3 regions of the Peribacillus sp. Aquil_B1 genome follow, and region 2 is predicted to be linked to each of the others. Evidence: riboswitches for the same ligand, from Rfam matches in the RefSeq annotation. Region 2 holds a riboswitch; each other region holds the start of a gene.

Region 1 (7,520 bases), on a different contig from region 2:
TACCAGGTGCTTAAATTGCCGATGACATTGGTTGATATTGGTCTGACCGTTGAACATAAGGCGGAACTTCAACAGATTGCAGCCCACTCTGTCAAAGAGGGTGAAGACATCCATCTTCTTTTCCCTGATATCAACAAGGAAAAAGTGGCAGCCGCCATGGAAAACCTTGAAATCCTCACAAACCATGCAAGCCAATCCATGGACTAAAAAACGATGGGGTTTTTACCCCATCGTTTTTTTACTTTTCTTCATAAAATAATAAACGAAGGTTTCAACCTAATGTCTGTTTCCATAGTCCAAGGAGATCATTTTCATGTTGTCTGTGAATGCCTGCTTTTCTATCGGCAGATTCCGTACGGCACTTTTCCCAATTCCATATATCTTCGAGAGTTTCTAATAAGGGACGGAATGTTAGTCCATTATTGATGGCTTTACCGTTATCGACAGCCAAAAACCCATTCAAAGGTTCCTTTCCTCCAGGTAAAGGGAATTCTTCCGGTATCCATAAAGGCATTTCTCCCCACGGCTCTACTTTATTGTCATTTAAAAATTTTTCAGATACCCATGTAAAATCAGCATTACTTCTTGTTACCTTTTTGCAGCCTTCAAGTAATTGCCCCATAGTCAGTGTGTAATCTGGGCCAGCGGCATTATACGTACCTGTCATGCTTTTTTCTATCATGTGGATGATCCATTGGGCCAAGTCCCTTGCATCGATAACTTGGATTGGACGTCCAGAGCGACCAGGAGATAAAATTTCTCCCCCTTCCGCTATCCTTTTAAGCCAGTACGGCAATCGGTCAGTGTAATCATATGGACCCACTATTTGCCCGGCGCGAATTGAAAGGACTTTCCCCGGCAGTTCTTTTTCAGCTGCTTTTTCGCATAATGATTTTAACGGTCCATAATATTCACCGTATATCGGTCCAGCAGTTCCGTGGGAGATCGCTTCTGCCTTATCTTCATTTAGTGTATGAACTTCTCCATTTTCATCAATTCCTGGCTCGGTCGGATCACTGTAAACTGAGATGCTTGAAATATATGTATAATGTTTAACTTGATTAAGCAATCTGCAAGATTTCGATACAGTTCGAGGAATAAATCCTGATGTGTCAATGACTGCATCCCACTGTCTTCCTTTCAACATTTCCAGATCCCCGTCGCGGTCCCCTTTTAACTGTTCTATTTCGGGAAAGACATAAGGGTCGCTTCCACGATTAAAAAGTGTGACATCATGCCCTTTCCCTATCGCAGCTTTTGCTAAATACCGGCCTAAAAACCGTGTACCGCCCAATATTAAAATGTTCATAAAATCTCCTCCTCTTTAACGATATTCCATAAAGCATACGCAATACCTTTTACTAACATTAATATTACTTGCAACTTTTCTTTGATTTTCCCTTTCGGAAAAACTAGCAATATCCTAATCTTTTGAACTTTATTCTTTTTCGCTATAATGATATGGAAAGGGAGAAAGAAGGTGGAACCGATGCTTGAAAATCTTAAACAAAAATTCCCGAATGCTCTTACCAATAAAAAGGATACTGAAGATATTTCTGAATATGTTTGGTTTGAAGACTCCAGAAGTATACTTGGCATTCCCCGTTCAGAAATCACAGCCGAGGAAATCCGTTTATTGGAACTGCTTTTTGCTCCTTCCATAAACCCAAATAACCTCAATGCACATCCAGACTCATCATGGAAAAATTTTTTATCCGAACCGAATGCACCATTGCCTTTAACGAGCTGGGAGAATGTTCGATTCCTTCATTTCAAGCTGACTCATGCTGATTTTTCCAACTCCGATTTTGAAGAGGCCTTCCTCGCTTTCGTTCCATCTGACGCAGCTATTATCTGGGAAAATGAAACGGCAGGAGTCTTAATTGAAACGGACAAGGATGAACCATTATCAAATAAAGAACTAATCGCCATTTCTTCCACGCTTGAAAGTGATTTTTATGTAAAGACCCGTATGTTCACGGGGCGCTTTCACCCTGTAAATCAAGACCTTCACCATCACTGGGCCCTGGAGAAAAGATGTTTTGATTTGGCACAGGTGCATCTGCCGGATCTAAAGGTGACTGATTTGGCAGACATCATCCCCCATTCATTAATAAATGATCCATCCTTTACGAATTCAAAGTGGTATATCAATGAAATTCTTGGCAAGACCAAGCAGGATACTGAGCTTATCAAAACAGTTAAAACGTATATCGAATGTAATTCCAATGCCACCTATGCCGCAAAACAGCTTTATATACACCGGAACAGCTTACAATACCGAATCGATAAATTCTCAGAAAGAACTGGTCTCGATATTAGAAACTTCCGTCATGCCCTTACTGCGTACTTGATATTTCTGCTGAATGATTAATTTCCATCACAAAGAGGTAATTTCAACCTTTTTTGTGCAATGTGCCCATACTTTTTTCTAAACCGATAGCTTAGACTATAGCTAATTGGTACAAGTAATCAGTAGTTTAAAAGGGGGATTTTTCATGGCAGAGTTAGTGTTAGATCATATATTCAAGATTTATGATAAAAAGGTGACGGCTGTTAAAGACTTCAACCTTCGTGTTGCCGATAAGGAATTCATCGTTTTTGTGGGACCTTCCGGTTGCGGCAAATCAACGACATTAAGGATGATTGCCGGACTGGAGGACATTTCCCAAGGGGATTTATACATAGACGGCAAGCGAGTAAATGATGTCCCTCCTAAAGATCGTGATATTGCGATGGTTTTCCAAAACTATGCCTTATATCCTCATATGACCGTATTTGACAATATGGCATTCGGATTAAAGCTCAGGAAAACGCCAAAAGCGGAAATCAAGCAAAGGGTCAATGAAGCGGCAAGGATTCTCGGACTTGAAGAGTTGCTAAACAGGAAACCTAAAGCGCTTTCAGGTGGTCAGCGCCAGCGTGTGGCTCTCGGCCGTGCAATTGTAAGGGACGCAAAAGTGTTCTTGATGGATGAGCCATTATCCAATCTCGACGCAAAGCTGCGGGTTCAAATGCGTGCAGAAATCGCTAAACTGCATAAACGGCTCGACACCACAACCATATATGTCACGCATGACCAAACAGAGGCAATGACCATGGCGACACGTCTTGTTGTAATGAAAGATGGTATCATCCAACAGGTCGGTGCCCCAAAGGATGTTTATGAGAAACCAATAAATGTTTTCGTCGGCGGCTTTATCGGATCGCCTGCCATGAACTTCTTTACCGGAACATTAAAAGAAGGCACAATTAAAATAGGCGAACAAACGCTTGAAATACCTGAATTGAAAATGAAAATGCTGCGTGATCAAGGATATGTCGGAAAAGATGTAATCCTTGGCATCCGTCCGGAGGATTTCCATAATGAAGGAGCTTACTTCACGAAGTCCCCTAACACTACATTCACGACACAAATTGATGTAGCCGAACTCATGGGCGCGGAGATTATGCTCTACTCCACATTAGAGGGGCAGGACTTCGTTGCACGGGTCGATGCCAAGAATATTATTCAGGCAGGGGAAAAGATCGATCTTGCCCTCGACATGAATAAAGCACACTTTTTTGATAAAGGGACTGAACATCGCATTTTAGTTGAAGAAGATGAACAGATGCAGGAAAGCATGAAGTTATCTGCCAATTAAACGTAAAAAGACCCATTCATATTGGGTCTTTTACTTTATTCAAATTCATTCTTGGACCAATACCACTTCATCATGTCCGCATTCCGGGCATTTCATGAGATGCGGGCATTGGCCTTTTTGAAGGGATTGAGGGTATCCGTCGTTTTCTTTAAGTATGTCGATATCCATATAAGCACTGTAATCATCAGCGTAGTCCATGAATTTCCCTTTATCCTCAAGATCACTGCCGCATTCCGGGCATTTAACATGAATTTTTCTCAGACCGTTGCAAAGCGGGCATATAGACATTGTATTTCCTCCTGTTCCCGATACTTATGATTTCAGTATTTGTCGATTCCATTATTTTAACACATGGAAACACCCTCCCTAATACGAGAGGGAGGGCACTTGTATGCAATTATTTATTAACCATGTTAGCAGGATCGACCCATGCTTTGAATTCATCTTCGGTCAGGAACTCCAATTTCAACGCCGCTTCTTTTAACGTAGAGTTGTCCTTGAATGCCGTTTTGGCAATCTTGGCTGCTTTTTCATAACCGATATGCGGGTTCAATGCTGTTACCAACATAAGGGAACGCTCTACATTTTCTTTGATTTTATCTTCATTTGCAGTGATGCCCACCGCACAATTGTCGTTGAATGAATGAATGCCTTCAGTCAATAATTTGACCGTTTGCAGGAAGTTATAGATGATGACTGGTTTGAATACATTCAATTCAAAGTTACCTTGGCTTGCTGCAAAGCCAATTGTAGCATCGTTACCCACGATTTGTGTTGCAATCATGGTAAGCGCTTCACTTTGTGTTGGATTGACTTTACCTGGCATGATGGAGCTGCCCGGCTCGTTTTCCGGAATGGCTATTTCGCCGATTCCACTTCTTGGACCACTTGCAAGCCATCTGACATCGTTCGCAATTTTCATTAAATCCGCCGCCAATGCTTTCAAAGCACCGTGTGCGTAGACGATTTCGTTATGGCTAGTCAAGGCATGGAACTTATTATCAGATGTGACAAAAGGATATCCTGTATCCGCTGCAATTTGTTTGGCAGAAAGTCCCGGGAATTCTTTTTTTGTATTGATTCCGGTTCCTACAGCCGTTCCGCCTAGAGCAAGGTTCAATAATTTTTGGCTGCTTTCCTCAATCATCGCTAGATCTTTATCGAGCATCGCTTTCCAACCGGAAATTTCTTGTCCTAATGTTAATGGTGTAGCATCTTGAAGATGTGTTCGGCCAATTTTCACGACATCCCAAAATTCTTTTTCTTTTGTATCGAATGTATCACGAAGTGCTTTGATGGCAGGAACCAATTTTTCAGCGACTTCCATAAAGGCTGCAATATGCATGGCGGTCGGGAAAGTATCATTTGAGCTTTGTGCCTTGTTAACATCATCATTCGGGTGAAGGGTTTCGGATTCACCATTTTCTTTTAACCATTCATTCCCTTTGTTGGCGACCACTTCATTCACGTTCATATTACTTTGCGTGCCGCTTCCCGTTTGCCAAACTACAAGCGGGAAATGTTCATCAAGCGTACCCTCAAGGATTTCCCCGCAAATCTTGACGATGGCGTTCTTTTTAACTTCGGAAAGATCACCTAGATCATAGTTCACCTTTGCCGCAGCTTGTTTAACGTATGCAAATGCACGAACTAATTCAATCGGCATTTTTTCGTTACCGATTTTGAAATTGTTACGGCTTCTCTCAGTTTGTGCTCCCCAATATTTATCAGCAGGAACTTTCACTTCACCCATCGTATCTCGTTCGATTCTGTATTCCATGTGTTCTCCTCCTATGTTTGCACTATTCATTGAAGACCCTTTGCATATGAAATGAATAATGTCGGATTATTCTTTCTCTCCATACATTGTACAAACTTTATTATTTTAAAGCAAAAATATCCCGCTGACCCTTTCCAATTTTTCTGAAAAATCCATGTTCCCTTCATGTTTATATGAAAATTCGATTATTCTTTTTAGAGACATAAAGTGTAGACACCGCTAGGCTCCAATTGACCTGGTCATGAACATCCAAGTATCATCACTCCTAAAATGTCCTTGACAGTATTTTGTATATATAGTAAATTCAAAAGAAATTGAATAATCTAAACTCTTATCGAGAGAGGTAGAGGGAATGGCCCGATGACACCTCAGCAACCTTCATTTGTTTCAAACCAATGAAAAGGTGCTAATTCCACAAGTTTGTGAACTTGGAAGATAAGAAGAATGACTCGTCCCTACTTAATCAAAGTCTTCTTCTTAAAGAAGACTTTTTTTTATTTTATATAACTCAAAGGAGCAGTGAAAACCATGTACAAACCTGAAACTTATCTTGCTCAATTAGGAAATCGCAGCGAAACGGCGACAGGAACAGTCAATCCGCCGGTATACTTTTCAACAGCTTTTCGTCACGAAGGAATTGGCCAATCGACGGGATTCGACTACACAAGGACAGGAAACCCTACACGCCAGCTATTGGAGCGATCCATCGCCGATTTGGAAAAAGGGGACCAAGGCTATGCCTGCAGTTCAGGAATGGCCGCCATCTCCACTATTCTCGCCCTTTTTAAATCCGGGGATGCCTGGATTGTCAGCGAAGATCTTTATGGCGGTACATATCGTCTGTTAGAACAAGGTTTTAAAAAATGGGGGTTGCAGTGTGACTATGTAAACACTTGTTGTTTGGAGGATATCGAAAAAGCCATCACTCCTCACACGAAAGCCATCTTCATCGAAACTCCCACTAACCCCCTTATGCAGCAAACGGACATTAGTGCCGTTGCCGCATTGGCCAAACGATATAATTTATTGTTAATCGTTGATAACACTTTTTACACGCCTCTTATTCAACAACCCATCCTGCTTGGAGCGGATATTGTGATTCACAGTGCAACCAAGTATCTCGGTGGTCATAATGATGTGCTCGCAGGACTGATCGTTGCCAGCGGCGCTGAATTATGTGATGCCCTTGCCTTCCACCATAATGGCACTGGAGCTGTCTTGAGCCCATTTGATTCTTGGCTGTTGATGCGCGGAATGAAAACCCTGGCATTGCGGATGGAGCGTCATGAAAAGAATGCCAAGATACTTGTAGATTACTTATCGGAACATGATTGTGTCACGGATGTATTGTATCCCGGCAGAGGCGGCATGATTTCTTTCCGCATCATTGATGAATCGGCGGTCAACCCATTTTTACAATCGCTCTCATTAATTTCCTTTGCAGAAAGCCTTGGAGGGGTTGAAAGCTTCATCACTTATCCTGCCACACAAACACATGCCGATATACCGCTTGAAGTCAGAACGGCAAATGGGGTTTGTAATCGCCTGCTCCGCTTCTCCGTTGGCATCGAGGATAGCGATGATTTGATCGGTGACTTGCAGCAAGCATTCGCACATGTAAAAAGGGAGGCAATACGATGACAGGTCATGATTTTAGCTTTGAAACGAAATTACTTCATAATCAGCATAAATTCGATCCGGCAACGGGCGGTGTGAGCGTTCCCATTCAGCATGCATCGACTTTCCATCAATCCAATATCGATCAATTCGGCAAGTATGATTACAGCAGAAGCGGGAACCCAACTCGCGAAGCACTTGAAGATATCATTGCCGAACTTGAGGAAGGCACTCACGGCTTTGCCTTTTCATCAGGTATGGCGGCCATTTCAACAGCCTTCCTGCTATTGTCGGCCGGAGACCATATCGTCATTTCCGAAGATGTGTATGGCGGAACGTTCAGGATGGTCACAAGCGTATTGACCCGTTTCAATATTGAGCATACCTTCGTTGACATGACGGACCTTGAAAGCGTCAAAGCGGCCGTTCAGCCAAATACCAGGGCCATATACATCGAAACACCTTCAAATCCTTTACTT
Region 2 (7,520 bases):
TTATCTTTCTTCTCCGCTTTTTTTCCACGATAAAATTCGGTAAAGACCGCTAAAGTTTCAGTTGATGTCTCGAACAGGAGTGCCTCAGCCAATTTCACTTCCTCTTCCGGTATCAGAGCGAAACGTTCAAGTTTTTCTGTATTGACGATGGCATAATCGAGTCCCGCTTTTGTACAATGGTAAAGGAAAACTGCATTTAATATTTCCCTTCCCCTTGCTGGCAGACCGAAAGAAACGTTAGAAATGCCAAGTATCGTCAGGCATTCTGGAAACTTTTCTTTAATCGCCTTTATTCCATTCACCGTCTCTAAAGCAGATCCGATATATTGTTCATCTCCTGTTCCTACAGGAAATACAAGCGGATCAAAGATGATGTCACTTTTGTTTAGACCGTACTTATTGACGAGCAGATCCACAGACCGTGTTGCCACTTCCAATTTCCGTTCAGCATCGACGGCCATCCCAATTTCATCAATGGTTCCTACGACAACGGCAGCACCATATTGATGGACTAAGGGTACTATTTTTTCAAAGCGCTCTTCACCATCTTCAAGGTTTATGGAATTAATGATCGATTTTCCTTGTGAATGTTTTAATGCTTGTTCAAGAACGGCTTCGTCCGTAGTATCGATGACCAATGGGACCTTCACTTTTTTGACGACCTCTTCCACAAATTCCTTCATATCGCCAAGCTCATCCCCATCAGGGTCTGCAAGACAGATATCAATGACATGGGCGCCTTTTTTCACTTGGGTACGCGCAATTTCGGCTGCTGGCTCGTAATGCTTGCCGCGTATCAGCTCCTTGAATTTTCGGGAACCGATAACATTCGTCCTTTCACCTACGAATAAAGGACGCATTGAATCATCGTAAATGAGCGGTTCTATGCCTGATACGGCATGACCATGGGCAGTTTCCGAAATTGTACGGGGCTTCATCCCTTCGAGCACCCTGGAAAGTTCTTTAATATGCTCTGGCGTCGTACCACAACATCCGCCAATGATATTGATCCATCCCTTATCGGCAAATTGCTTCATTTTCTCAGCCAGGGAAGTTGGTGACTCATGATAGTGTCCTTCTTCATCAGGGAGCCCGGCATTCGGATAACAACTGATGGCGCTATTCGATATATCTGCAAGTGTCCTGATATGGTCTATCATGAATTCCGGCCCTGTTGCACAATTAAGGCCGACAGCTACGGGCTTCATATGTTCAACCGATAAATAAAAAGCTTCTATGGACTGGCCAGCAAGTGTCGTGCCCATCGGTTCAATTGTTCCTGATATGATGACAGGCACTTCTTTTCCTGTTTTTGCAAATGCTGCTTTGATGCCAGAAAAGGCAGCCTTGACATTAAGCATATCCTGACAGGTTTCCACCAACAGCAAGTCTACACCGCCATCCAAGAGACCCAGTGCCTGTTCTTCATAAGAATCGGTTAAAATATCAAAAGTCGTTCCGCCCGTTACGGAAAGCGTTTTTGTAGTGGGGCCCATCGATCCGGCTACATACCTTGGCCATTCCTCATTGGAATACTTTTCACAAGCTTTAACGGCAAGCTCAGCTGAAATTTTATTTAGCTTGTAGGCAATCGTGCTTATTTGGTATTCATCAAGAACGATGCTGGTCGCTCCAAAGGTATTGGTTTCAATGATATCTGCGCCCGCTGCTAAATATTTTTCATGAATGGACTGGATGATTTCCGGTTGCGTCAGTGATAAATATTCATTGCAGCCCTCGAATTGTTCTCCGCCAAAATCGTCTGCTGTCAAATTCTCCGCTTGAAGCATGGTTCCCATCGCCCCATCAAGCAGGAGAATCTTAGAATTTAACTGATCTTGAATCGCTTTTTTATTCATGTACTGCCACCTCTGATGTCTGTTTACTATCGACTTTTCTAATATATTTCGTAAGTTCCGCCGTCATTTCATAGCGAAGGAACGGAGTGATTAAATATATGCCCTTGAATTTTTCCCTAGCCGCGTCCACCAGTTCCCGCGCGATATTGACCCCTTCAATCCTTGACTTTACAGGGTCATCCCCCGCTAAAGCCATGGCCCTTCTTACGTTATCAGGCAATTTAATGCCAGGGATCTCATTATGGATGAATTCTGCATTCCGGGTGCTTGTCAAAGGCATGATACCGATGAAAATCGGAGTTTCTAAATGTTTTGTAGCTTCATGCACTTCTTCGATTTGCTCCACCGAATAAATTGGCTGTGTCAAAAATGATTGGGCACCGCAGGAAATCTTCTTTTCCATTCTCAGTACGGCTTTATCCAGATATTTCACATTAGGATTAAACGCTGCCGCAATTTTAAAATTTGCCCGTTGACCCAAACTTTGACCGGAATAGGAAAGACCTTCATTAAATTGTTTGACCAGGCTTATAAGGTCAAAGGAAGATAAATCATAAACCGAGGTGGCACCCGGGAAGTCCCCTATTTTTGAAGGATCTCCGGTGATGATCAATAATTCATTCAGCCCTACCGTCTGCAGACCCATTAAATGTGACTGGAGGCCAATCAAATTTCGATCACGGCATGTTATATGCACCATCGGATTAATATTCAATTGGTTCTTAAGTAAGTTAGCCAGTGCATCATTCGATATCCTTGGTGAGGCAAGTGAATTATCCGCTAATGTAATGGAATCGACCCCTGCTTTTTTCAAAACCTCAGCACCGGTCATGAAACTCTCTATTCCCAGTTTTTTCGGTGGATCAAGTTCAACGAGGATCGTCCTTTCCGTTTTGGCCTTTTCGTACAGTGGAAGCTCCAATTCTCGATCGTTCACTTCAATTATTTCTATTTCGCGGGATTTCGTAACTTTCTCTTTTACAGGAGCAAAACTTCCGATCGCATTCTTTACAGCTTGGATATGCAGTGGAGTCGTTCCACAGCACCCGCCTATGATAGCGGCACCTTGCTCACGAAGTTCCAAGGCACTTGACCCAAAGTATTCCGGCACGGCTTTATAGACGAGCCTTCCATCCACATAATCAGGGAGGCTGGCATTAGGGTATATGGCGATCGATGCTTCCTTCGGCATACTCACTTCTTCCAAGGCCCGGATCATATGATGTGGACCAAGACGGCAATTCACCCCCACAACATCGGCACCCAGTTGCTCGAGTTTTTGAAAGGCTTCATTTAAATGGATTCCATTTTGTAGATTACCCAGTTCATGCATCGAAACATTTGCGATGATCGGCAGTCCAGTTTCATTTTTTACGATTTGCAGGACGGTTTCCAGCTCTTCCAGGTCATAAAATGTTTCCAAGAGAATTCCATCCGGGTTTTCCATCAACAGACTGTATAGCTGTTCACGAAAACCCCGTTTAATCTCTTCCATGCTTAAATCCGATTTCCTGATACTCCGCTGTGCCCCTATGGTACCGAAGACATACGCCTTTCCTTTTGCCGCTTTTTTAGCTAGAATGACTCCCTGGCGGTTGATTCTGCTAACTTCATCTTCAAGTCCATACCGTTTCAATTTGTTGAAATTAGCTCCGTATGTATTTGATTGAAGGATATCTGCACCAGCTTCCAGATAGGCACGGTGGATGGACTCTATTTGATTTGGATTCGTGCAGTTTAATTCCTCATAACATTGATCGATGCCATTTGAGTACAATAAGGTCCCCATTGCCCCTTCCCCAACCAACATTCTTTCTTTCACTTCTTTACGAAAATTCATCATTACACCCTCTCTCAAAAACAGTCCTGTTTTTGTCGTATTTTATGAGTATGAGAGAAAAGGAAAAAAAACCTTCTCAAAGAAGAAGGTTTTTTGAAACATTCTCCTCATCTATCAAGCTCTGCTTGCTGGATTTAGCACCTTTGCCTAAGCTGGTTGCTGAGGTTTCTTCGGGCCAGTCCCTCCACCTCTCTCGATAAGATCCATTTATATAATTTTCACAAGATTTCAAAATTAGATTATATTTAATTTACATTAATAATCTGTCAATTTCAATACCTGATCGACATTTTTTTCACTTTTGCAAAAATGATTCAATCTTTTGCGGGTTTAACCCTCTTCAAGATTCTTTGTTTCCAGTCTTCCGCTAACGAGTCTAGAGTAAGTAAAGCCTTAGCGCCTTCCAGGCCATCTCGTTTATGTAGGATTACCTCTGTTGCATAATGAACTGAAATTTTTTCTTGCAAACGATCTATCAGCACGATTTCGTTTTGCTTATTTATCGTTCCTTCTTGAAGTACTCTTGCAAAATAACCAGTGAAACTCGTTTTCAGCACAAGTTCCAAAAACTTAGGTTGTTGATTAAAGTGGGAAATGGTCGAACAAGGTATCCTCCCCTGGTTAATTTGCACAATCACTTCGCCTATTTGATAAATATCGCCGATATACGTGTCTTCTTCCCTCATCCCCTCTACGGTTAAATTTTCACCGAATGCTGGGATATCCAGCTTTTTAGAGAATTTTTCATTCCATAATGAATAATGCTCAAAGGGGTAAATGCACAAAGCCCGATCAGGACCTCCATGGAACTTTACATTACCAATCCCATCACCAATTATGCCTGATTTAGTCACTGTCACATTATCCTGTGCTTGTTTATCCATGGCTGAAAAGATATCGACATTCGAAAAAATTTCCTGTTTCGGCTTTCCGGCATGAAGTGATTTGATTTTTCCATTTTCCATTTGCATCTTCCATTCATATTTAATTTATATCATCCTATATGTATAAATTATACTAAAAATCCATTTATTCTGTAGCTTTTTATAAGTATATGAAGTGAAAAAGCCACATAATCCGCTTAAATGGACAAAATATCATTGATTTCCAGAAAAATTCATAGGTTAGTTTCAGTAATTTTGTTGCTATTTCAGAATTAAATATGGTAGAATATGAACACAATATATAGTCGAAAACTACAACCGTTCGCCTATATGTTGATTTTCACGATTGAATTCCTCATTGTCGCTCTTTAGGGAGCGAATTTTTTTGCCTCCATTTCCATCCATTTATTTTCTTTTATTCCATCCATATCCTTAAATCGTGATTCACTTACCTATTTGCACTTTCCTTTCCTATACAAATCCCTCCCTGTAAAGTCACTTTCACTCCCTTATAAGTGTCTGGTTCTTTGCTAAAACAAGCAGAAAGCCGAGCGACACCATATGTCTTCCGCTCAGCTTCCTGTTTAAGCTTGTTTCTTTTTTTTCGGTGCCGCTTTCTTTCGGGTCGTCTTTTTCTTTTCCGGTTCATCATGTTTCGTACGGTCAATGGATGCCTGTAATGCCTCCATTAAATCGGTTACATTGTTGGAAACTGGTTCTTTTGTTTTGGCTGTAATCGTCGTCTGTCCCGTTTTCTTTGATTCAATCAATTCTAGCAACGCGGTTCGATAGTCATCCGTGTATTTTGTCGGATCGAAAGTAGTCGTTAATTGATCTATCAATAATACGGCAGTATCGATTTCTTTTTTTACAATGGTATCATTGGCTGGGATATTCGGAACGTCCGCTGTGGAACGGACTTCATCCGGATAATGAATCGTTTCCATCACCAAGGTATTATCAACGACTCGGATTACCGCCATTTGTTCTTTAGAGCGAATGATGATTTTCGCTAATCCTACCTTATTGGATTCCTTGAGGGCCTGCCTCAAAAGGGAATAAGCTTTTATCCCTCCGTCATTAGGGGACATGTAGTAACTCCGATTGAAATAAATGGGATCTATTTCTTCAATTTTAACGAAATCCACGATTTCCACGGCTTTTTCTTCGTTTTGTTTTTTCAGTTGCTCCAATTCATTGTCTTCCAATACAACAAATTTTCCCTTTGTATACTCAAAAGCGCGGACTATATCATCCTTACCCACTTCTTTCTGGCATACCGGACAAACTTTTTCGTATTTAATCGGTGAATGACATTCCTTATGCAACGTCCTTAAAGAAATATCCTTATCCTCCGTTGCAGCATGAAGTTTGATCGGAATGTTCACCAAACCGAATGATATGCTCCCCTTCCACATCGTATGCATATTCGTCACCTCATAACTTATTTTTAAAGAGAAGAACAATTTTATTATTCCCCTTTGTCCAAAAAAATCCGAAAAAACAATTGCCAACTCTAACACTTCGTTTTTTTGGCAAAATAATGTTAACCAATTATTTGCGGAGGTGATACAAAAATGAAACCGATGCTGCCAACCTATTACCCCGAAGCCCCCAGCTCCAAGGATTGGCGTTATGAAGTCAAATATGACGGTTTTAGGGCTATTTTAACGATAGACTCCGATACCATAAGCATTTCGAGTCGGAACGAGAAGGAATTATCACCACAATTCCCAGAAATCATTGCTTACATCAAAGAACTGGACCTGGAAGAATATCTCCCGCTTCAGTTAGATGGAGAATTGGTCTGGCTTACCAATGAAGCGAAAGCGGACTTTTTTCAAATACAGTGGCGAGGGCGTCTTGGAAAACAATCCTTAATATCTGAAAAAGCGCGCTTCTCCCCATGCCGGTTTATAGCGTTTGACCTGCTTCGCATCAACGGAAAAGACTTATCAGCTAAACCTATGGAAGAACGTAGGGATTTGATGTTGAATATGGGGGCAAAACTCGGCTTTCCTATTCCGCCTAATCCCAACGATAAGGCTTTGATACAATTAATAGAAAGTTTTGATATTTTGGATAATGCCTTGAATAAGGTCACCCTATTAGATGGCGAAGGAGTTGTCGCCAAGGAAATTCGAGGTACTTGGCAAGAAGGAAAACGTACTGCATCTTGGATTAAGGTGAAAAACTGGAAGACCGTTTCTTGTTTCATTACAGCATTGCACAAAGAAAATGGTTACGTTTCCCTCGCAGTTTTCAAAGATGGTGCCGTAACGAAAATCGGAAGTGTTAAAAACGGACTGAGTTCTCAAGATAAAAGTATATTGCATCAACTGATCAAGCAAAATGCATCAGACGAAGATACACAATTTTTTTATATCCATCCATCCATTTGCATAGAAGTTCAATTCTTACACGTATATGAGGAAAATGAATTGCGTGAACCTCAGTTTTCGCAATGGCTTTTACAAACGACTCCCGATGAATGTACCTGGGAGAAATTTGTGCTAGGCCAATACACATTTCCAGATACGGTACAAATAACTTCCAAGGATAAACCGCTTTGGATAACAGAAGGTAAACAGGTCGTAAAAGTTGAATACCTTCATTATTTACGGGAGGTTTCAGCTTTCTTCTTACCCTTCTTGAAGGATAAACTGCTTACGACGATCCGCTATCCTCATGGCACTTTGGATAAAGAAAGATTTTTCCAGAAAAACAAACCTGATTATGCGCCGGCCTTTATTAAAACGTTCATTGATGAGGATATCGAGTACATGCTATGTAACGATATTGAAACGCTTCTTTGGTTTGGCAATCAACTTGCGTTGGAATTCCATGCGCCATTTCAGAAAGCGGGTAAAACAAGACCCGACGAAATCGTACTGGACTTGGATCCCCCTTCCATCGAATTTTTCTCCTTAGCAATAA
Region 3 (7,520 bases), 260 kb from region 2:
TAAAGACCTTTTGGATCACGCACTTCGCACTCTTCGATCGGACACTTTATGTATACTTCGATAAACTCCCCTTCTTCGAGTAAATCACGGACAATCTGCCGATCTGCCCTGAAAGGTGATATGAAGGCGGTCAATACGAACTGCCCACTATCCACGAATAACTTGGAAACCTCACCGATCCGCCTAATATTCTCGGTTCGATCCTCTTCAGAAAAACCTAAATCTTTATTCAAACCATGACGGATATTATCCCCATCCAAAACATAACTTCGAATATTCCGATTATATAACTCTTTAGCGACTGCGTTCGCAATCGTTGATTTTCCGGAGCCCGAGAGACCCGTGAACCATAGAACTGTGCTTTCATGGCCATTCTGCTTCCGGCGGAGCTCCTTGGTCAATGACGTTTCATGCCAAGTGACATTCGTACTTTTACTCATTAATAATCCCCCTCTTCTTGTGATCCTTCAATTTATGTCCTATCAGTTATAAACTTCATTCTTTTTTAGACCTTCGATCAACACTTCGATGACTTCTTTACGGCTAAAGGTAGCTGGAGGAATTTCTCCATTTCGCAGCATTTCCCTTACCTTCGTTCCAGACAGGATGACATGGTCTTCCTTGCCATGCGGACAAGTTTTGGCGGAAGCCATATTGCCACATGCTTTACAGTAAAAACTATGTTCAAAGAATAATAGCGTGATCCCTAACTCATCGGCGTTGAAATTCCCAAAGATTTTTTGAGCATCATATGTGCCATAATAATCGCCCACACCCGCATGATCACGTCCGACGATAAAATGGGTGCAGCCATAATTTTTACGGACCATCGCATGGAAAATGGCTTCTCTAGGTCCTGCATAACGCATGGCAGCGGGGAAAACTGCAAGGGAGACGCGGTCCTTAGGATAATATTTTTCAAGAAGCACTTTATAGCTTTCCATTCTTACATCTGCCGGAATGTCATCGGATTTAGTGGCACCTACGAGAGGATTTAAGAATAAGCCGTCGACAATCTCCAATGCTGTTTTTTGAATGTATTCATGTGCACGGTGAACAGGGTTCCTCGTTTGGAAGCCGACAACCGTTTCCCAGCCTTTTTCAGCAAAAGCTTTCCTTGTCTCGACTGGGTCCAAATAATGAGCTTGAAACTGCGGACGCTCTATTCTCTTGATCAACTTTATTTCCCCGCCGGCATATACATCACCGCGGTTATATAAATTTTTCACTCCAGGGTGCTTCTCATCATCCGTTTGATAAACTAATGTCGCTTCCAATTGCTTATCTGGAGTATAAATATCGGAAACGGAGAGAACCCCGTATGTTTCACCATCATGAGTCAAGGTTACTTCTTCACCTATAGTAAGGGTTTCTGCAATTTCTTCGGTCAAAGGCAGCGTAATCGGGATGCTCCATACATGACCGCTGCTAAGCCTCATATCCTTGACCACTGTCTCATAGTCACTTTTTGTAAAGAATCCATTAATCGGACTGTAGGCACCAGTGCCTATCAATTCAAGATCACTTAAAGCAATTTCATCGATTTCGATTGACTTTGTTATTTTACTAATATCATAATTTGGTTCCCAAAGATCGATTAATGTTCCTCCGTGCGGTAAACTGATTGTCATGCTAATTTCCCCCTATGGTTTCTATTTATTTAAGATAAATGCAATCCGCATTCCGTTTTTTGAGCTCCTTGCCAACGGCCTGAGCGTAAATCATCTGCATTGAAGGCTGGTGCAGTACATGTTTTACATCCAATGCTCGGATATCCATTATCATGCAGGATATTATATGGAAGTCCGTTTTTGTGGGCGTAACGCCATACATCTTTCCATGTCCAATGTATGAGTGGACATATTTTAACTGATTTGAACTTATTATCCTTATTGATATACTCGGTCAAAGCCCTTGTTTCGGATTGCTCCCTCCGCAATCCCGAAAGCCATGCTGTTGCCGTTGAAAGCACATCGGTAAGCGGAATGATTTTACGGATGTTACAGCACTTATTGGAATCTCTAACCCATAATTCATCCCCATATTCAGCTGCTTGTTCCTCAAGCGTCAAGGCTGGTTTCTTCATTTCGATCGAAAGCTTTGGATATCGCTTTTTCACTTGCTCGATCAATTGATAAGTTTCCTCAAAATGAACATCTGTATCAAGGAAAACTATTTTGGCAGAAGGATTGACCTTCGCCAATAAATCCGTAAGCACGATGCCTTCAATGCCAAAACTGCAAGCATAAATCAGTTCGTTTCCATAATGGTCATTCGCCCATTGCAGAACTTCCAAAGCACCTTTTGTCTCACTGTCTTCGGGAAATACAGGGAAATCCCCAGTGTTGAAATTTTCATAGTTTATTAATGCAGCCAACTTTGTAGCCCCCTCTAAAAACTTGCTGTACCAGGTTAGAGTAACTATTGATCACTACCCGTTGTAATCTTCTCCAGTTTGTTTGACTCTAGGAAAAAAAGAGACGAATCTAACCAATACTCTCTTTATATCAGTTAAACCCGCCTCTAGTTTTTCTAGTCAGCAGATACCTTATTTAATTCTTAATTTTTCATTTCTTTCCATTTGAATGATTTTACCATCCTGGACAATAAGTGTAATGGATCCATATTTCATAGAATTAAGCATTTCTTGAAGTCGTTCAAATATTTCTTCAAGCTGATTCTCTTTATCCAAGCCTGTTCCTCCTTTAAGAAAATCCGCGAATTTCTTATTTTCACCGCTGATTAAATGAATTTCTTAGATTTATATAATTCCAAACAACCTTACATTGTTATGGTTTGCCTACAACTTTCCAAAAAAACAAAAATCTTTCCATGATGGAAAGATCCCAAGGTAAATATCTTTACCTTATCTTCCAAAATGATCAACATTTTGTTGGAGGTAGCACCTTGCATCGATCATGCAGGTTGCTGGACTTCAAAGGGCCAATTCCCTCCGTCGCTCTGGATAAGTTTTATTATTTTAAATATTAACATATATTTAATCCTTGTCAATGGAGTTTTCTTATAAAATAACTTGGTTTAATATTATGGATGAACTGTTATTTTTATACACACTATTCCAATTATGATTTTATGTTCATGTAAATACGAAAATAGACTCGTCTTTTTAGATAAAAACTCCAAAAAAATGAGTCTATTTTCATTAACAAGCCTATTATTGGCGCCTGTCATCATTTAAAATAATAATTTTTCGAATTCCAGCCCTTTTTATAGAAGGGAGAATTCATTAATTTCTTAACTGTATCGCTTCTATAAATTCTTGAACTTGACTCTGGACCCGATCAATTAAATGCAAATCATTAATCGGGTTTTCTGAATTCTGTTTATCTATTTCTTTATCAACAAAATAAATGCCCTGCAGCGGCTCGCCTTTTAAAATTGAAATTAATGGTTTAAGTGCGTAGTCAATCGCCAATAGATGCCTGTTACTTCCGCCAATCATGATTGGCAGTACTGGCTTGCCCTTAAAAGCACCTTCTGGCAGCAAATCAATCAAGGCCTTCAATACACCTGTATAAGAAGCCTTATAAACCGGTGAACCAATAATGATTCCTCTAGCTGCTTGAATTCTCTCTGAAAGCTTTAAGATATCTTCACTGTTATATTTGCCTTGAAATAAATCATCTGCTGAGAAATCCGTAATTGAGTAATAAGCTGTGGTAAATCCTTCGTTTTCGACTAATGATTGAATATGTTTTAGTGAGATGTCCGTTCTGGACGGAATAGCCGGACTTCCTGATAAAATTACGATATCACTCATTTAATATACCCCTCCAATATTACATGATTTCCAGATAAAATCTTCGTACAGTATGCTTTTATCGTAATAGTCTGAAAAATATAAGTCAAATCTTACACTCTGGTTTAAAGAATTCACAAGTTTACTCCATCGGATCTGAAGGAAAATAAAACGGTCATATTTGCGGCTTGATGCTCATGCCCTTCAATATGACCGTTTCATTATGTATGTTTTTGTTTTCCATGAATGCCATATACCAAAAGTTGAGCAATGCTCTTAATTCGTTCAGAAGTAAAATATGGCTCCTTTTTCTGCTGATGGATCTCATAATGTGTAGATAATGCCAATGTGAAAGAAATGATCCCTACATTAAATAGGATAATATCAGAGATATATTGTATCTCACCACTATCTATTCTCTTCTGTATTTCAATATGCCTGGCATTCGGCTTAAAGATCTGATCTACATATTGCTTCGAAATATCTTGATCGAATTGTGTTTCCCTGAATAGTATCGAAAACTGTTCTTTATTATCAAGAATTTTATTTATCATGGTACAAACATGATTCTCCACTAGATCATCCGTAGATAGATGGCTAGTGCCCTCTTCAGATTCCTCTTTCTCATCAGGGGTAATGGTAGCCAATAGTAAATCTTTTTTGCTGTCAAAGTATTTGTAAATAGTAGCTTCGGAAACATTGCAAGCAGAGGCAATTTCATTCGTTCTTGTCATGTCAAAACCTTTAGTGGCAAAAAGAGTCCGGGCTACACTTATGATTCGTTCTTTCGTTTGCTGCCCTTTTTTCAAAAATATCAACCTTCTTTTATAATGATAAGACCAGTGTCACCAATCTATTTTCCATGATATCCCGATGGTATCAATCGGTCAATATTACCTTTGATTCATTAGAATCCAATATTCCCATATATCATAAATAGAAAACATCGTCTGATTGGGACGATGTTTTCTTTTAGTGAAAATCATTTAAAAGCTGCATAGCCATCATCGACCATGACTACACTTCCATTGATCGCATCCGCTTCCTCTAACGATAATAGATAGACGGCATTTGCAACGGCTTCTGGCTTAATTAATTTACCGCGCATTTGACTTGCATTCAATTTATCGATGATTCCCATATCTTTATAGCCTTGAATGATAGGAGTGTCAACCCCGCCTGGAGCAATGCCCACTACCCGTATGCCATAAGCACCTAATTCCAAAGCAGCTGTCTGTGTCATCATTCTTACAGCTCCTTTAGTTGCCTGATAGGCAAAGGTTCCGTGGGAAGCTAAGTAACCGAACACAGAAGCGGTATTAATAATGACACCCTTGTTACCTAACTCCTTCATTTTCCGTCCTGCTGCCATGATACCAAAGGCAACTCCATGCTGGTTCACTCCAATCGTTTTGAAATAACCCTCCATATCTTGATCGAGGATCATACCGCCTGCACCGATGCCGGCATTATTAAACATGATATCGATCCTTCCGAATGTTTCCACTGTTTTGTTGATTAAGGATTCAACATCTTCCTGTTTAGAAACATCCGTTTTAACAAAAATGGCCTCTCCGCCATCTGCTGTTATCTGTTCAACGGTTTCCTGTCCCATTTCTTCATTAAAATCCGCAACAACGACCTTGTCCCCTTTTGCTGCGAATTTCAAGCATGCGGCTCGGCCAATACCGCTTGCTCCTCCTGTAATAACTGCAACTCTTGCAGACATATACATTCCCCTTTCAACACTAAAAAATATAGTAAGTATTTACTTACTTTTTTATTATAAAAGTAAGGAATATGTAATTCAAGCAATTTGTATTTTTATAGACTTTTGAGCTTTCAAAAGTAAAGCTGTCCTATTAATAGGACAGCTTTACTTGTTTAACAGGTTTTCAATTCGGCCTTACCTATGGATGTCTTCACCATTTCAATGAAAAGCTGCATAAAACGATCATCACCTGTTAATTCTGGATGAAACGCACTAACGAGGACATGGTCTTGTCTCGCAGCCACTACATTCTCTTCATAAACAGCCAATACTTCTACACCTTCTCCAATTCCATCAGCAAATGGCGCCCGGATGAAAACTGCCTTATAAGGGGTTTCCATTCCTTTGATTGATAGTTCAGCCTCGAAACTATCCTTTTGACGTCCAAATCCGTTCCTTTTCACGGAAATGTCCATTAGTCCGAGATAGGCCTTCTCATCGCCAGTCAATTCATTGGCCGCCAATACCATCCCTGCACATGTACCGAAAATTGGTTTTTTATCTGCGAAGAAAGTTTTGACCGGTTCCATAAATCCATAACGATCCATTAGCTTCCTCATCGTCGTGCTTTCTCCGCCTGGAATGATCAAGCCATCGATTTCCAGCAACTGCTCCGGTTTTTTTACTATAATTGCTTGTTCACCGGCAGCTTTGATTTGATTCAAGTGTTCTTCAACTGCTCCCTGTAATCCCAAAACACCAATAGTTATCATATTACCATCCACGTTCCTGCATCCGTTCTGCCGGAGCTAGTTTGGAAATATCAATTCCTTTCATTGCACTGCCTAACTCTTTGGACAACCGGCCAATCAATTCATAATCGGTGAAATATGTAGTAGCTTGAACGATTGCCGATGCGAATTTTTCTGGATTTTCAGATTTAAAAATACCAGACCCAACGAAAACGCCATCTGCTCCCAATTCCATCATCAATGCCGCATCTGCTGGAGTGGCAATTCCGCCGGCTGCAAAGTTGACTACAGGCAATTTACCTGTGCGTTTGATTTCTCTTAAAATTTCATAAGGGGCTCCAATGTTTTTGGCCTCTGTCATTAATTCATCATCACTCATGATGCTCACTTTACGAATTTGTGACTGTACCTTCCTCATATGACGCACAGCTTCCACTATATTACCCGTTCCTGGTTCTCCTTTTGTACGAAGCATTGATGCTCCTTCGCCAATACGGCGTGCAGCTTCGCCTAAATCACGGCAGCCACAAACGAAAGGTACGGTGAAATCACTTTTTAGAATATGGTATTCTTCATCAGCAGGAGTCAGCACTTCACTTTCATCGATATAATCCACTCCCATGGATTCCAGGACCCTTGATTCAACAATATGGCCAATCCGTGCTTTCGCCATGACCGGGATGGACACTGCATTCATTACTTCCTCGACAATTCGCGGATCTGCCATTCTAGCTACACCGCCAGCCGCACGGATGTCAGAAGGTACCCTTTCCAACGCCATGACAGCGACAGCACCCGATGCTTCTGCGATTTTTGCTTGTTCTGCGTTAATGACGTCCATGATTACGCCACCCTTTTGCATTTGTGCCATTCCTCTTTTTACTGTGTCAGTTCCTAATAATTTTTCCATTTTTCTTTTCCTCCTAATATTTGCATTTTTTAGATTTGTTAGACTTAGTATAAAAAAGAGTTGACCGCATTGAAAGTGTCAGTTTTAATAAGTTTAATGGGGTCAGCAAAAACTCTTAAAAAAGGTGGAAACAAAATGAATATGCTTTCTTGCGATTTAAATCGGTTAAGTGAAGTACCTTTGTACGAACAATTATATTCATATATTAAAAAAGAAATCATTGATGGCCGTCTTCTTTACGGCACAAAACTGCCTTCCAAACGGAAATTGGCAGAGTTCCTTCAATTAAGTCAAAATACTGTCGAGACTGCATATGAACAATTGACTGCTGAAGGATATGTTGAAGTCATACCAAGAAAAGGGTACTATATTCAAACATTCGAGGAT

What was found. A riboswitch is a leader RNA that binds a small molecule or an ion and turns the genes downstream of it on or off. The one in region 2 is predicted to bind S-adenosylmethionine.
Region 1: linked by a shared signal. The riboswitch ahead of MPH60_RS16790 (methionine biosynthesis PLP-dependent protein) and the one ahead of MPH60_RS08115 (bifunctional homocysteine S-methyltransferase/methylenetetrahydrofolate reductase) in region 2 are both predicted to bind S-adenosylmethionine.
Region 3: linked by a shared signal. The riboswitch ahead of MPH60_RS09230 (YezD family protein) and the one ahead of MPH60_RS08115 (bifunctional homocysteine S-methyltransferase/methylenetetrahydrofolate reductase) in region 2 are both predicted to bind S-adenosylmethionine.

Annotation. Positions count from the first base shown of each region.
Region 1 covers NZ_JAKXEE010000002.1:617,686-625,205, forward strand. The annotation lists gene MPH60_RS16760 (iron-containing alcohol dehydrogenase family protein) at 1-207, shown strand, start outside; gene MPH60_RS16765 (NAD-dependent epimerase/dehydratase family protein) at 272-1,309, opposite strand; gene MPH60_RS16770 (PucR family transcriptional regulator) at 1,490-2,374, shown strand; gene MPH60_RS16775 (ABC transporter ATP-binding protein) at 2,499-3,644, shown strand; gene MPH60_RS16780 (hypothetical protein) at 3,690-3,932, opposite strand; gene fumC (class II fumarate hydratase) at 4,042-5,424, opposite strand; SAM riboswitch class I at 5,753-5,866, shown strand; gene MPH60_RS16790 (methionine biosynthesis PLP-dependent protein) at 5,953-7,065, shown strand; gene metC (cystathionine beta-lyase) at 7,062-7,520, shown strand, end outside.
Region 2 covers NZ_JAKXEE010000001.1:1,605,543-1,613,062, reverse strand. The annotation lists gene metH (methionine synthase) at 1-1,859, opposite strand, end outside; gene MPH60_RS08115 (bifunctional homocysteine S-methyltransferase/methylenetetrahydrofolate reductase) at 1,852-3,699, opposite strand; SAM riboswitch class I at 3,804-3,902, opposite strand; gene MPH60_RS08110 (MOSC domain-containing protein) at 4,014-4,664, opposite strand; gene ku (non-homologous end joining protein Ku) at 5,168-6,010, opposite strand; gene ligD (DNA ligase D) at 6,161-7,520, shown strand, end outside.
Region 3 covers NZ_JAKXEE010000001.1:1,863,493-1,871,012, reverse strand. The annotation lists gene cysC (adenylyl-sulfate kinase) at 1-440, opposite strand, end outside; gene sat (sulfate adenylyltransferase) at 483-1,631, opposite strand; gene MPH60_RS09235 (phosphoadenylyl-sulfate reductase) at 1,661-2,365, opposite strand; gene MPH60_RS09230 (YezD family protein) at 2,549-2,692, opposite strand; SAM riboswitch class I at 2,864-2,972, opposite strand; gene ssuE (NADPH-dependent FMN reductase) at 3,248-3,781, opposite strand; gene MPH60_RS09220 (TetR/AcrR family transcriptional regulator) at 3,982-4,569, opposite strand; gene MPH60_RS09215 (SDR family NAD(P)-dependent oxidoreductase) at 4,743-5,489, opposite strand; gene pdxT (pyridoxal 5'-phosphate synthase glutaminase subunit PdxT) at 5,645-6,244, opposite strand; gene pdxS (pyridoxal 5'-phosphate synthase lyase subunit PdxS) at 6,246-7,133, opposite strand; gene pdxR (MocR-like pyridoxine biosynthesis transcription factor PdxR) at 7,269-7,520, shown strand, end outside.